Rhizobium sp. N324: one gene and its partner. The protein of the gene in region 2 interacts with the protein of the main gene of each other region in a pairwise test. Links are inferred from orthologs where the notes say so. Each region holds a gene or a part of one and is shown on either strand. Other genes may lie near its edges. The genes, in order: AMK05_RS20610 and nifS.

Region 1 (6,201 bases), on a different replicon or contig from region 2:
GACGCCCCGAAAAAAGGCCGTCCGCTGCCGAAGACGATGGGCGTCGAGGAAGTCGGCAAGCTGCTTTCACAAGCCGAAGCCGAGGCGGGAGATGCAGCGCCCGGCCAGTTGCAGCGGCTGCGCATGCTGGCGCTGCTGGAACTGCTCTATGCCACCGGCATGCGCGTCAGCGAACTGGTTTCGCTTCCCGCCCGCGTGCTCGATCAGGAAGGCCGCTTCCTGATGATCCGCGGCAAGGGCAACAAGGAGCGGCTGGTGCCGCTGTCGCAATCGGCGATAGCGGCGCTGAAAGCCTATGGGCGCCTGCTGGCAGCGGAAAATGCTGCGGCCAAGGCCCCGCAGGAAAGCCCATGGCTGTTTCCGGCCGCCTCGAAGGAGGGCTATCTGCCGCGCCAGGTTTTCGCCCGCGACCTCAAGAACCTGGCGATCCGCGCCGGCCTGACGCCGTCGATGATCTCGCCGCATGTGATGCGCCACGCCTTTGCCAGCCACCTGCTGGCCAATGGCGCCGATCTGCGCGTCGTGCAGGAACTCCTCGGCCATTCGGACATTTCGACCACACAGATCTACACGCATGTGCTCGAAGAGAGGCTGCAGCAGCTTGTCCAGACGCATCACCCCCTTGCCAAACAGGCGAAAAAGCACGAATAGGACCGGCGACAAAGGGCGGAGCCAGGAAAACGCCCCGGGCACAAGGAACGGAAACGCACCTCATGCACAATTATCTCGACTTCGAAAAGCCGATCTCCGACCTCGAAGGCAAGATCATCGAGCTGAAGAAGCTCGCATCGGAAGACGAGAGCATCGACACCACCGATGAAATCGGCAGGCTGGAGGTTCGCGTCCGTGAGGCGATCCTCGAAATCTATTCCAAGCTCAATCCCTGGCAGAAGACCCAGGTCGCCCGCCATCCGCAGCGCCCGCATTTCGTCGACTACGCCAAGACGCTGTTCCAGGAATTCACGCCGCTCGCCGGCGACCGCAAATTTTCCGAGGATGCGGCGATCCAGGCCGGCCTTGCCCGCTTCCGCGGCCAGCCCGTGGCCGTCGTCGGCCAGGAAAAGGGCAACGACACCAAGACCCGCCTGAAGCACAATTTCGGCAGCCCCCGGCCGGAAGGCTACCGCAAGGCGATCCGCATTCTCGAAATGGCCGATCGTTTCGGCCTGCCGGTGATTTCGCTGGTGGATACGGCGGGCGCCTATCCCGGCGTCGGCGCCGAAGAGCGCGGCCAGGCCGAGGCGATCGCCCGCTCGACGGAAATGTGCCTCGGCGTCAAGGTTCCGCTGGTTTCCGTCGTCATCGGCGAGGGCGGCTCCGGTGGCGCGATCGCGATTGCCACCGGCAACAAGGTCTATATGCTCGAGCATTCGATCTACAGCGTGATCTCGCCGGAAGGCGCCGCCTCCATCCTCTGGCGCGATTCCACCCGCGCCCGGGAGGCGGCGACCAATATGAAGATCACCGCCGAAGACCTGAAAGCGCTCGGCGTCATCGACGGCATCATTTCCGAGCCGCTCGGCGGCGCGCATCGCGATCCCGACAGCGTCATCGCCGCGACCGGCGACATGATCGCCAATGCGCTCGGCGAAATGGCCTCGCGTTCGGGCGAACAGCTGCGCAACGAGCGGCGCCAGAAGTTCCTCAATATGGGCCGCAATCTTTAGAACAGGATGATTTTAGGCCCGGTTGGCCTAAAATCTGAATCCTGTTCTACATTAAAGAGTTGGAGCATGATGTCGTCCGAAAACCGCGCACACTTTTCGGCATCATGCTCTAAAGCCGCGGAAAAGCGCTGATACTTTTCGGCATCATGTCCGAGACAAATTCGGCTTTCACCGATTGGGGCCAAATCTTGGCCACATTGATATTATCTGTAGCATTCGCGCTTGCGGGGATGTTCAGGGCACGTCATAGGCTGGTAAGGATTTATAAAGTATAAGCCGCCTATGATTCCGTCTGATGCCCGAACTCCATAGGCGGACCGGGTCGCATTATCTTTATGGGCTATTTGGATGCGCATACGTTATTTTGCCTATGTTTCCCTCATGGCGCTGGCTCTGACCGGCTGCAATGACGCGTTGGAAACCGCGCAGGTCGATCTCTCCAAGGTCAAGAACAAGGTCGAGCAGCCGCTTCCTGCCCATATCCTTACCGCCATGTCCGCCAAGGGCATGGACCGCAACTCGCCGATCATGATCCGCATCTTCAAGGAGGAAGGTGCCATGGAGATCTGGAAGGCGAAGACCGACAACCGTTTCGACAAGATCGCCGACTACAAGATCTGCGCCTGGTCCGGCCGTCTCGGCCCGAAGGTCAAGACCGGCGACCGGCAGGCGCCGGAAGGTTTCTACGACCTGACGCGCGCCAACCTGAACCCCAATTCCAAATATTATCTGGCGATCAACACCGGCTTCCCGAACCGCTACGACGCGGCGAACGGCCGCACCGGCTCCGATCTGATGATCCATGGCGCCTGCTCGTCCTCCGGCTGCTATTCGATGACCGACCAGCAGGTGCTTGAAATTTACGCCTTTGCCCGCGACGCCTTCAAGGGCGGCCAGGCGACCGTGCAACTGCAGGCCTTCCCCTTCCGCATGACGGCGGAAAACATGGTCAAGCATCGCCTCGACAGCAATTACGACTTCTGGAAGATGCTGAAGGTCGGCTACGACAATTTCGAAGTGACGAAGCGCCCGCCCGAGGTGGCCGTCTGCGAGAAGAAATACGTCTTCAACCAGCAGGTAACCGATGGCGGCGCCTTCAATGCCGCCGGCAAATGCCCTGCCATGTCGACGCCGCCGGCGCTGACGGCCGCCCTTGCCTCCTACGGCAAGACCTATGATGCCGACTACGCCAAGGCGATGAGCAAATTCGACGGCATGGCCTGGTACGATCCGTCCGAAGCCGAGCGCAAGGCCGTGGTCGCCAAAACGCGCAAGGGCCGCGAACTCGCTTATGCCCCGACTGGCACCTCGCTCGAAGCCGGCCGCATGGTCAAGGTCGCCGAACTCGAAGACCTGATGGCCAAGCGCACCGCCCAGGGCCTTACCGCCAAATCAGCGCCGGGCGCCACGCCTGCAGCCGCTGCCCAGCCGCAGGCGCAGGCCCAGCCAATGGCAGTCGCCGCCGCGACGCCCGTGGCCGTGCCGGTGCCGATGCCGAATCCGCTGGCCTATATGGCGCCCGAACCGCAGGAAACCGCTGAGGCCGCGGCAAAGAAGCCGTTCTGGAAATTCTGGGCGCGGAACTGAACGGCTTGGACCCCGTTCTCTACGATCTTCGCGGCCTGAAATGCCCCTTCCCCGTGATCAAGACACGCAAAAAGCTTGCCGCCATGGCAAGCGGCACGTTCATCCGCGTCGACACCACCGATCCGCTGGCGGTGATCGACATGCCGCATTTCTGCAATGAGGACGGCCACGAACTGGTCGAGACCGAAAAGACCGAAACCGGCCACCGCTTCCTGATCCGCAAGCGCTGAGCAATTCCGCAAAAGGTGCGAAGCAGTTCTTGCTCTAAATCCGCATACCTGGAATGGCGAGCGGATTGTCGGATAGCGCCGCCCGATCCGGCATGTCGATGCGCGGCTTGCCGAGGAAGGCGTCGAACAAATCCTTGACGAAGGCTTCCGGCAGATCCTTGGTGATCAGCACCATGCGCGTGCGCCGGTCTTTCGGGTCCGGCCAGGCGGCAAGCCGCACCGGCGGATGGAAGATGCTTTGCACCCCATGCAGCACCAGCGGCCGGTCCGGCCGATCGGAGACGGACACGATCGCCTTCATCCGGAGCAGCTTCTCGCCATGGGCCGAGCGCAGGAGATCGATGAACATGTCGAGCGCCATCGGATCGATCGGCTTCTCCTCGATAATCGAGAAGGAGCGGATCGAGGCATCGTGACGGTTGACGTCGTGCGGGTCCTGATGCGCATGATCGCCATCATGATCATGGTGGTGATGATCATGATGGTGGTGGCCGTGGTGATCCCCACCCTGGTTATGGGCGTGGCCGTGGTCGTGATCTCCATCACGACCGTGGTTGTGATCGTGATGTGCCTCGTGCGCATCCTCGTCCTGCAGCCAGCGGCCGACATCGGCAATCTTCGTCGCCGGATCGTAGAGCCCGTTGACCAGCACCGCGGCGCTGCCGGCCTCAGTGCTGTCGGCATCCATCATCGCGGCCCGCGGATTGAGCGCCCGCAGGCGCTTTTCCAGCTCGTCGGTTGCCTCGGCCATCGCCTTCTTCGAGACGATCAGCCGGTCGGCGACCGCCGCCTGCTTGCGTGCTTCCTCGTGATTGTCGAGGGTTTGCAGCCCGTTCACCGCATCGACAACGGTCACGACACCATCGAGTTCGAAATTTTGGGCGATGACCGGATTGCCCATGATCGCCTGCATGACCGGGGCGGGATCGGCAAGGCCGGTCGTTTCGATAACGACGCGCTTCACTGGCTTGACGCGGCCCGTCTGCACGGCATCCATCAGATTTGCCAGCGTATCCACCAGCTCGCCGCGCACGGTGCAGCAGAGGCAGCCGTCTGACAGCTCGATAATCGAATCGCCGGAGCTTTCGACCAGGAGATGATCGATGCCGACATCGCCGAATTCATTGATGATGACGGCCGCATCCTTCATTGCGGGATCTTTGAGGATGCGGTTGAGCAGCGTCGATTTGCCGGCACCGAGAAAGCCGGTCAGGATAGTGACCGGAATCCTGTCGTTGAGCGCGCTCATGTCGTTCGACCTTGAAATATGATCTTAGAAAGATGTCGGGCGCGGCATCGGCACCGGCACGTTGGCGATGCCTCCGGCCGTATCGCCGGTCGCCACTTTTTCCGGCTGCTGCGCCGGCTGCGGATCCTGACCGGGAATGAGGCCGGCAAAGACGAACCGCGGATCGTGGTCCATTTCCAGGATATAGGGCGACTGCACCTTCATGCGGCCGACTTCGTCGCGCGTTTCGCTGCGTATCTTGGCGCCCTTGGCGCTGCAGATGTCGGCGGAGATGTCGGTCACCTGGTCCTGTCCCTGCCCGTAGGGCCGCAGCGAACCGAGCGTCTCATTGCCGGGAAACTGCGCGGTGAAACCTTTCTGCAGAAGGTTCGCCGTCGCATCGGCGCGCGCCGCCAGGCTGTCGGTGCCGAGCACGACCGAGACGATGGTGCGGCCGTTGCGGGTCGCCGAACCGATCTGGTTGAAGCCCGAGGCACAGATGAAGCCGGTCTTCATGCCGTCGGCGCCGGCGAAGCGGCCGATCAGCATGTTGAGGCTCGGCACGTTCTGCTGGCCGTTGGTGAAACCCTCAAGCGCGAAATAAGAGGCATATTGCGGAAAATCGCGGCGCAGCGCCACGGTCAGCACGGCAAGATCGCGCGCCGTCGTATACTGCCCCTTGCCCGGCAGGCCGTTCGGATTGACGAAATGCGAATCCGTCATGCCGAGCTTCAGCGCCTCGCCGTTCATCCGCGTCACGAAGCCTTCCTGCGTGCCGCCGATGGCTTCGGCGACCGCGACGGCAATGTCGTTGGCCGATTTCACCATCAGGATCTTCAGCGCGCTATCGAGCGTCAGCTTCTGGCCCGGCTTGAAATACATCTTGGCGGCCGGCTGCGCGGCGGCGCGCTTGCTCATGACGACAGGCGTATCGAGGCTGATCTGGCCGGCGCGGATGGCGTCGAACACGGTGTAGACGGTCATCAGCTTGGTAAGCGAGGCCGGATACCACTTGCGGAAGGCTTCTTCATGCTCGAGCACGCGGCCGGTCTGCACATCGACGAGAATATGCGGATTGGCCTGGGCAAGGGGAATCGCGGCAAGAAAACCGGCAGTCGCAGCGACCACGAAACGCAACGGCCGCAAAACGGCAAACAAACGGAAGTGGCTCGTCGACACAGTTCGTCCTTCGGATATCAGGAAAATCTCGAAACCTTCCCCTATTTAGCCTATATGGCTATGACATGGCAAAGGTCATTGACTAAGTAATTTCCACAGGCTCACGCCCCAGCCTCCTCACCCCCCGCCTCACGCCCTTGTGATGCGATGAAAGACTGCCGGGATTTCATAACAGGAACGCCAACATGCCGATTTTGAACAGAGCCGCCGAATTGCAGGACGAAGTCGCCGAGTGGCGCCGCCATATTCACGCCCGGCCCGAGCTCCTCTTCGCGGTTGAGAACACGGCCGCCTTCGTCGCTGAAAAACT
Region 2 (6,329 bases):
GCCTCTCCCGGTGGTCCGAGAACGACGCCGGCAAGCTGGACGCCCAGCTTGTCGGCGAGCTTGCGGCCTTCGCCGAGCAGCTCGAAGGAGACGGGATGCACCTGATCGCGCTCCAGCTCGATGAAGACCCAAACGTGCCGATGGTCCTTAAACTGATCGGGCAGCTCTTTCTTCATGGCGGCACGGCCAGCGGCTGGAGGAGGGCTCTCTCGATTCGTGCTCAACATCGTCGCTCCTTGCCTTCATTCGCCGTCAAAGGCGAGTTCGCTTTCGAGCGCCGGCTGGCGCAAAAAGATCCCAGCGATCAACTCCTCCGCGAGATCGCGCGGTGTTTTTTCCGCGGTGTCGATCTGCTCCGCCTTTTCCGCCCGCTCAGGAGGGGCAAAGACCCTCTTAACGACGGTTGGCGAGCCACGCAGGCCGCACTTGGTGAGGTCCTCTATGCCAGCGTCGGCCGCATTCCACTTCACGATCTGGCTGCGCGCGGCCCGTAGCGCGTCATCGAGCGAGCCGCGGCGGATTTCGTTTGTGCCTTCGAGCATTGTAATTAGGCAAGGGAGCTTGCTCATCAGCGTCTGCGTGCCCCCTTCCGAGCGGCGCTCCACCGTAATCTCGCGCCCATTGATGTCGACAGAGACGATTTTGGCAACGTAGGTGAGCTGCAGGAGGTCGAGGCGCTTGGCGATGCCAGGCCCAACCTGGGCGGTATCGCCGTCGATGGTCTGTTTGCCCGTAAAGACGATATCGGGCGTACCGAAGGCCTCTCCGATCTTCGCGATGGCTCGCGAAAGAGCAAACGAGGTCGCCAGAGTGTCGGAGCCGGCAAAATGACGGTCGGTCAAGAGTACGGCGCGGTCGGCGCCGTAGGTGAGCGCCTTGCGCAACGCGTCCTCTGCCATGGGCGGCCCCATGGTGAGCACGGTCACCTCGCCGCCATGGCGGTCGCGCAACTGGAGCGCCTCTTCAAGGGCGAACAGATCATAGGGGTTGATGATGGTTGGCACCCCCTGACGCATGATTGTGTTCGTCACCGGATGCACTCGTATTTGTGCGGAGTCCGGTACCTGTTTGATACAGATAACTATGTGCATGGCGGTTTCTTACTCCCTCCCTCTATGGGTGGCGGGCTTGTCAGTACACATGCTTGCGTGCATCATTCGTGCCAACCGTTTGGCGTTCTCTATCACATTGAAATGGCTTCGATTCCGACGTTGCTAGCATATGACTGAATTGTAAGCTTCCCGACATTGTCGTGTCGCAACCGTGCTCATTTCTTTTCGAACGGCTTCAGGAAAGAGTCTAACGGGACAACGGTGCGGCCGGGTGTGACAGGTCTGTTCGGATTGTGGTCCTTGAGCACCTTGAAGACCCGGTGCGAGAGCGGCGCGGAGGTCGCGAAATCACAGTAGGCCCTTTCCAGTATGGCACGGGCACGAGCAGCGATTACCCGGTCTGGGAGATGGGAGAAGTCCTCTGCCGCGAGGTATTGGCCCATACGCTTCATGATATGGAGTCGTGAGACATCGAGAACCTTCGGGTCATAGGGGACCCCTAGGGCTGCGAAGAACTCCTCCGCAGCCGAGAGAGATTTCAGCCGATTGAGGATGTCTTTGACATCGACGGGACTGCTGTCAGCGGAGCAACGGCACATAAGATTCCCCCTGGTCGTGAGCGGTGATCGCGAGATCGTTCTCCCGTAGCTTAAGCTGCAACGTACGGAATGCGTGGTTCGACGCGGCTAGGCGCAAGGCAGTCGCGTTGCAACTGGAGTCGGCATAGGCTGGTGGTCGGATGCGATCCACCGATGGTGTCGAGAGATTGATTAAGATGATATGGCGCTGGGCCCCCTCCATGAACACGCATGGGCGGTGAACCGGCGATCTATGTGACTGAGAGCCCCGGCTTTTACCTGATCGTTCATACGATGCCGGTGCCGTCATGCAGGTCGTATCGGTGAAAAGGAATTGCCGTTTCATGAGCGTGCCTGCTCCTACTCCCCTGAACGAACCCGGCTGCTCGTGTCGGCCACGTGGCCGGAACGGGATTGGCTCCGGAGCCTTTCAACGATGCCCGGTAAAACTTCGAGCACCCGGTCGACATCCTCGTCACAGTTATCGCGCGAGAACGAGAAGCGGATTGTTCCGTGCGCCATAGCATGAGGGATATCCATTGCCCTCAAGACATGGCTCGGCTCCAGCGAACCGGAGGAGCAAGCAGAGCCGGAAGAGCAGGCGATGCCATAGCGGTTGAGAAGAAGGAGCATACTGTCTCCTTCGACACGTTGAAAGGCGATGTTCGCCGTGTTCGGCAACCTCTTAAGCCTATCGCCGGTTACGAAGGCGCCTGGAACACGCTGGATAATGCCGTTCTCCAATCGATCTCGGAGCGACTTTAATCGGGTCCTCTCGTCGTCTATTGATTTCAGGGCGAGTTCGGCAGCCTTGCCTAAACCGACAATCCCGGCCGTATTTTCTGTCCCTGCGCGTCGGTCGCGCTCCTGATGACCTCCCTTGATCAGTGAGGAGAAAGATAAGCCCCGCCTGAGATAGAGTGCACCAATGCCTTTTGGTCCATGGAATTTGTGTCCGGACAACGAAAGCATGTCGATTGCAGTAGGTTGGAGGTCCATTGGAACCTTGCCGACCGCCTGGACCGCGTCGGTGTGGAAAAGTGCACCGATTCTCTTGGCCATCTCGGCAAGCTTAGCGACCGGGAAAATGGTTCCCGTCTCGTTGTTCGCCCACATGATCGAAGCAATCGCTACACGATGAGTGAGGGCGGTCTCATAGGCGTCAAGATCGAGACGTCCATGTCGATCCACTGGGATCCTGTGTACCTTAATGCCGCGCGTCTTCTCCAGATGGCCGCAGAGTGTCAGCACCGCTGAATGCTCGACTGCGGAAGTCACGATCTCTGTGCGCTCAGGCATCACCTCCAGCGCCGAAAGGATCGCCGCATTGTCGCTTTCCGTCCCCCCCGAGGTGAACACGATCTCATGATCGAACTCGGCGCCGATCAGCGCTTGCAATTGCCGGCGCGCCTTCCTCACCGCCTCGCGGATGGAGGAGCCAAAAGCGTGCGTCGACGAAGGGTTTCCAAACTGATCCGCAAAGAACGGCAGCATGGCTTCAACCACTTCAGGATGGACTCTGGTCGTTGCATTATTGTCGAGATAGATCGCTCTCATGGGTGGATCTCGACTGAGGGGAAGCGGTGACAATGCTGCGGCGTCTTGCACATGCTGTTGTTTGCTAGCCTCGGGCAAGCAGCGCGGGGTGGAGTCGTGCGATGGCGCGTCACGCGATCTTGTTGGCATCGATAACGTCGCATAGCCGCCATCAGTAGGAAGGGAAGAACGTTGTGCGCTCGCGCCTTTTCCAACGGTTGGATTCGCCGCGGCTGCTTAACTAGATGGGTCGCCAGCTTAGCTTGTCGCTGAGAACTGAACTGTTGCAGGCTGCGGCGATTTTTAGACCCTGTCCTACGCGATTGCCGGCTACAACATCGATTTCGACCCTGCCAATTTCTCCAGGCCTCAGATTTCTGTTGTGACGGTCTGATCGTCCTCCTCTGCCGGAACGAGGCTTTCGACGACCAGTACTGTATAAACCGCTGACACGTCTTCGACGGCTTGAACGAGTGTCGTCCGTCTACTGCCAGATCTAGCGAAGTGAGCGACTTGGTCATGAAATCAAGCCTCTTGACACGCACGCGTCTTCGCTCACCTTTCCTCGGCGCGGAACTGCTTGCAGAGGGGGCGTCTCCTTTGGAATCCTGGCCCGGATGCCCGCCAAAAAATTTTGCTGCCTCAGGATAATCCGTTGATGAGCAGACCTTTTTCTCCGGCAGCAAACCGCTTAAAAAGCCTGCTGTCTCCTGACGGACGGTTTGAGGCGCTTCGGCGGGCTTTAGGGTTATGAGTTCGGCCAGCGCTGGCGAGAAGGCGGTCGCTGGGTTGGAACGCAAGGACGACGGCGTCACCAGAAACGCTTCCACCGTTGGATCGACTCCAATTATCAATTCAGGCCCTCTACCGTAGGAAACTGCCCCGGTCTCGCTGAGGGGATTTTCCTGCACGCCGTCGTTCTTCGGATTGAAAAAGGAAACCATGACCTTTTCGCAATAATTCCGCATGGCTCTCTCGCTTTCTCGGTGATCAGCCGAAGGATTTGCCGCAAGTGCAGTTCTGGTGCGCATTGGGATTGTCGAAGACAAAACCGGAGGTTTCTGGTCCCGTCACGAAGTCGATCGTCATGCCGTTGATGTGTGCTTGGGAGTCTGCGTCAACGAACACCTTGACCCCATTTGTTTCGATCACCGCGTCGCCCTGGCCCTGGACGCTTTCTAGCCCCACCAGGTATTTGTAGCCGGCGCATCCACCTGCCTCGACCGCGATGCGAAAGCCTTCCGCCTGCTCGGCTCGGGAAAGCGTTACGTTCATGATGGCGGCGGCATTCTCTGTGAGCTTGATCATGGGATGATTCCTTTTTGTTCGATGGCGCATTTTCGGATTACCGTGCATGCGTCGTGCCAAGCGGTGAGGAAGGCCAAGAGTTCGATCAGCCCGCGTGTTGTATTCCTGCGTCGTCGAACATCGGAGATCTCGAAAGCGCGCCAACTCCAGAACGTCTGCCCGCGTATCTCCGTCTATCATTTTCGGTTGAGGCTCTCGTTGCCGCCGCACCGAAATCCCAGCGGTTCGGCGAAAATGAATGGGAGGCGACAACTGCTTCTAGATTTGTCGCTTGCGCGACATAAAAATTCTGCACGAGTTTCGTGATTAACTGCTTAGCCCCTAAGCGCTTGGGCTATGGAACAGACATCTAATCTTTTCTGGAACGTCAGCTTAAGCGGCCGGAACAACTTTTGAAGCTCCCGTGACGAGGCTGCGGTCGCCAGCCCATATGAAGTCGATCCTCCATGGAGAGGACTAAGCACAATGTCACATGTGCCTCAGTTCCGCGGTTTTTGGGAAAAGGGCATCACCTACGGTACAAAGGACTTATCCCTCCGCGGCCGCCAGTACAAACCGTTTCTCCCGCCGGCGTTGCGCGGACGAGGGGATGTTCATCGCCTCGCGATATTTGGCGACTGTGCGGCGAGCAATGTCGACGCCTGTTTCCTTGAGCTTGGCAACGATGCCATCGTCGGACAGCACATCATGGAGCGTCTCTGCGGCAATAAGTGCCCTTATCTGATGGCGCACAGCTTCGGCCGAGTGCGCGTCACCGCCTTGTGAGGACGGGATCGCGACGGTGAAAAAATACTTGAGCTCGAACACGCCGCGGGGCGTGAGAATGTATTTGTTCGACGTTACCCGACTTACAGTGGACTCGTGCATGTCGATCGCGTCAGCGATGGTCTTAAGATTGAGAGGGCGAAGATGAGCAATGCCATCTTCCAAAAAGACATCCTGGTGGCGCACGATTTCGGTCGCCACCTTAAGGATCGTCGTGGCGCGCTGATCGAGACTCCGAACCAACCAGCTCGCGCTCTGGAAGCATTCGTTGAGGAATGACTGATCTTTCGAGCTTTGGGCGGTTAGGCGAGTAACTTGCGCAAAATAGGTTTGGTTGATCAGTACCTTGGGCAAAATCTCCCGATTAAGCTCGACGTGCCATCCGCCTCCCGGCGAGGGTAGGACGAAGACGTCGGGTATGATGGATTCCGACCTTGCGGACTGGAACTGGTTTCCAGGCTTTGGGTCAAGTGCACGAATTTCGTTCAACATATCGAGAAGGTCGTCTTCATCGACCCGGCAACGTCGCTTCAGTGCTCGAAAATCGCGTCGCGCAAGCAACTCGAGATTTGCGACCAGAGCTGCCATGGCCGGGTCGAACCGGTCTCGTTGGCGCAACTGAATCTCGAGGCATTCGCCCAGACTTCGCGCAAATATGCCCGGCGGGTCAAATAGCTGCAAAGCCTCAAGAACCCGCTTCACTCCAGCCTCAGGGCTATTTAGCCTCTCTGCTAGCTCCTGAAGGTTCACTTGCAGATACCCAGTGTCATCCAGATGGTCGGCAAGCGCGCCAGCAATCAGCCGCTCCTGGGGTGTGAAGGCAGTGAGGGCGATCTGATGGGCGACATGTTCGTGCAATGTCTCAGTTGAGGCGGCGAACTCATCCAGGGAAGGCCTTTCCCCCGGCGAAAGGTTGCCTGTGTCACGGATTGATTTCCAGGGACTAGACAGCTCAGGCATGTCCGTCCTGGCCGGTCCATCAACGTGGTCTTCGCGTGCGCTGATATTTGGATCATCCCCCGCAGTTGGCGATACGCCAGAAGCCCCGCCGTCATTCGACGCCAGGTCGAGAAATGGGTTCTTCTCGATT

The links.
Region 1: the proteins of nifS (region 2) and AMK05_RS20610 interact in binary tests that used the Escherichia coli proteins (3 or more experiments, as listed by UniProt). The link is inferred for Rhizobium sp. N324 from one-to-one orthologs.

Annotation. Positions count from the first base shown.
Region 1 is NZ_CP013630.1:4,279,041-4,285,241, forward strand. What follows is about bases 2,136-4,871. They hold AMK05_RS20610 (sulfurtransferase TusA family protein), read left to right. Parts: upstream 2,136-3,259; coding sequence 3,260-3,484; downstream 3,485-4,871. Other genes in these bases: AMK05_RS20605 (L,D-transpeptidase family protein), read left to right, coding at 2,136-3,254; AMK05_RS20615 (CobW family GTP-binding protein), read right to left, coding at 3,519-4,733; AMK05_RS20620 (D-alanyl-D-alanine carboxypeptidase family protein), read right to left, coding at 4,758-4,871. Outside these bases: site-specific tyrosine recombinase XerD, read left to right, coding at 1-651; AMK05_RS20600 (acetyl-CoA carboxylase carboxyltransferase subunit alpha), read left to right, coding at 714-1,667; more of AMK05_RS20605, read left to right, coding at 2,016-2,135; more of AMK05_RS20620, read right to left, coding at 4,872-5,891; AMK05_RS20625 (M20 aminoacylase family protein), read left to right, coding at 6,077-6,201. UniProt on the Escherichia coli protein: Sulfur carrier protein involved in sulfur trafficking in the cell. Part of a sulfur-relay system required for 2-thiolation during synthesis of 2-thiouridine of the modified wobble base 5-methylaminomethyl-2-thiouridine (mnm(5)s(2)U) in tRNA.
Region 2 is NZ_CP013633.1:308,865-315,193, reverse strand. Bases 1,090-3,953 are described here. They hold nifS (cysteine desulfurase NifS), read right to left. Parts: upstream 3,188-3,953; coding sequence 1,991-3,187; downstream 1,090-1,990. Other genes in these bases: nifW (nitrogenase stabilizing/protective protein NifW), read right to left, coding at 1,268-1,651; AMK05_RS26985 (electron transfer flavoprotein subunit beta/FixA family protein), read right to left, coding at 1,090-1,091. In the rest of the region: AMK05_RS26990 (electron transfer flavoprotein subunit alpha/FixB family protein), read right to left, coding at 1-227; more of AMK05_RS26985, read right to left, coding at 243-1,089; AMK05_RS26970 (HesB/IscA family protein), read right to left, coding at 4,157-4,474; rpoN (RNA polymerase factor sigma-54), read right to left, coding at 5,003-6,329. UniProt on the Escherichia coli protein: Master enzyme that delivers sulfur to a number of partners involved in Fe-S cluster assembly, tRNA modification or cofactor biosynthesis. Catalyzes the removal of elemental sulfur from cysteine to produce alanine.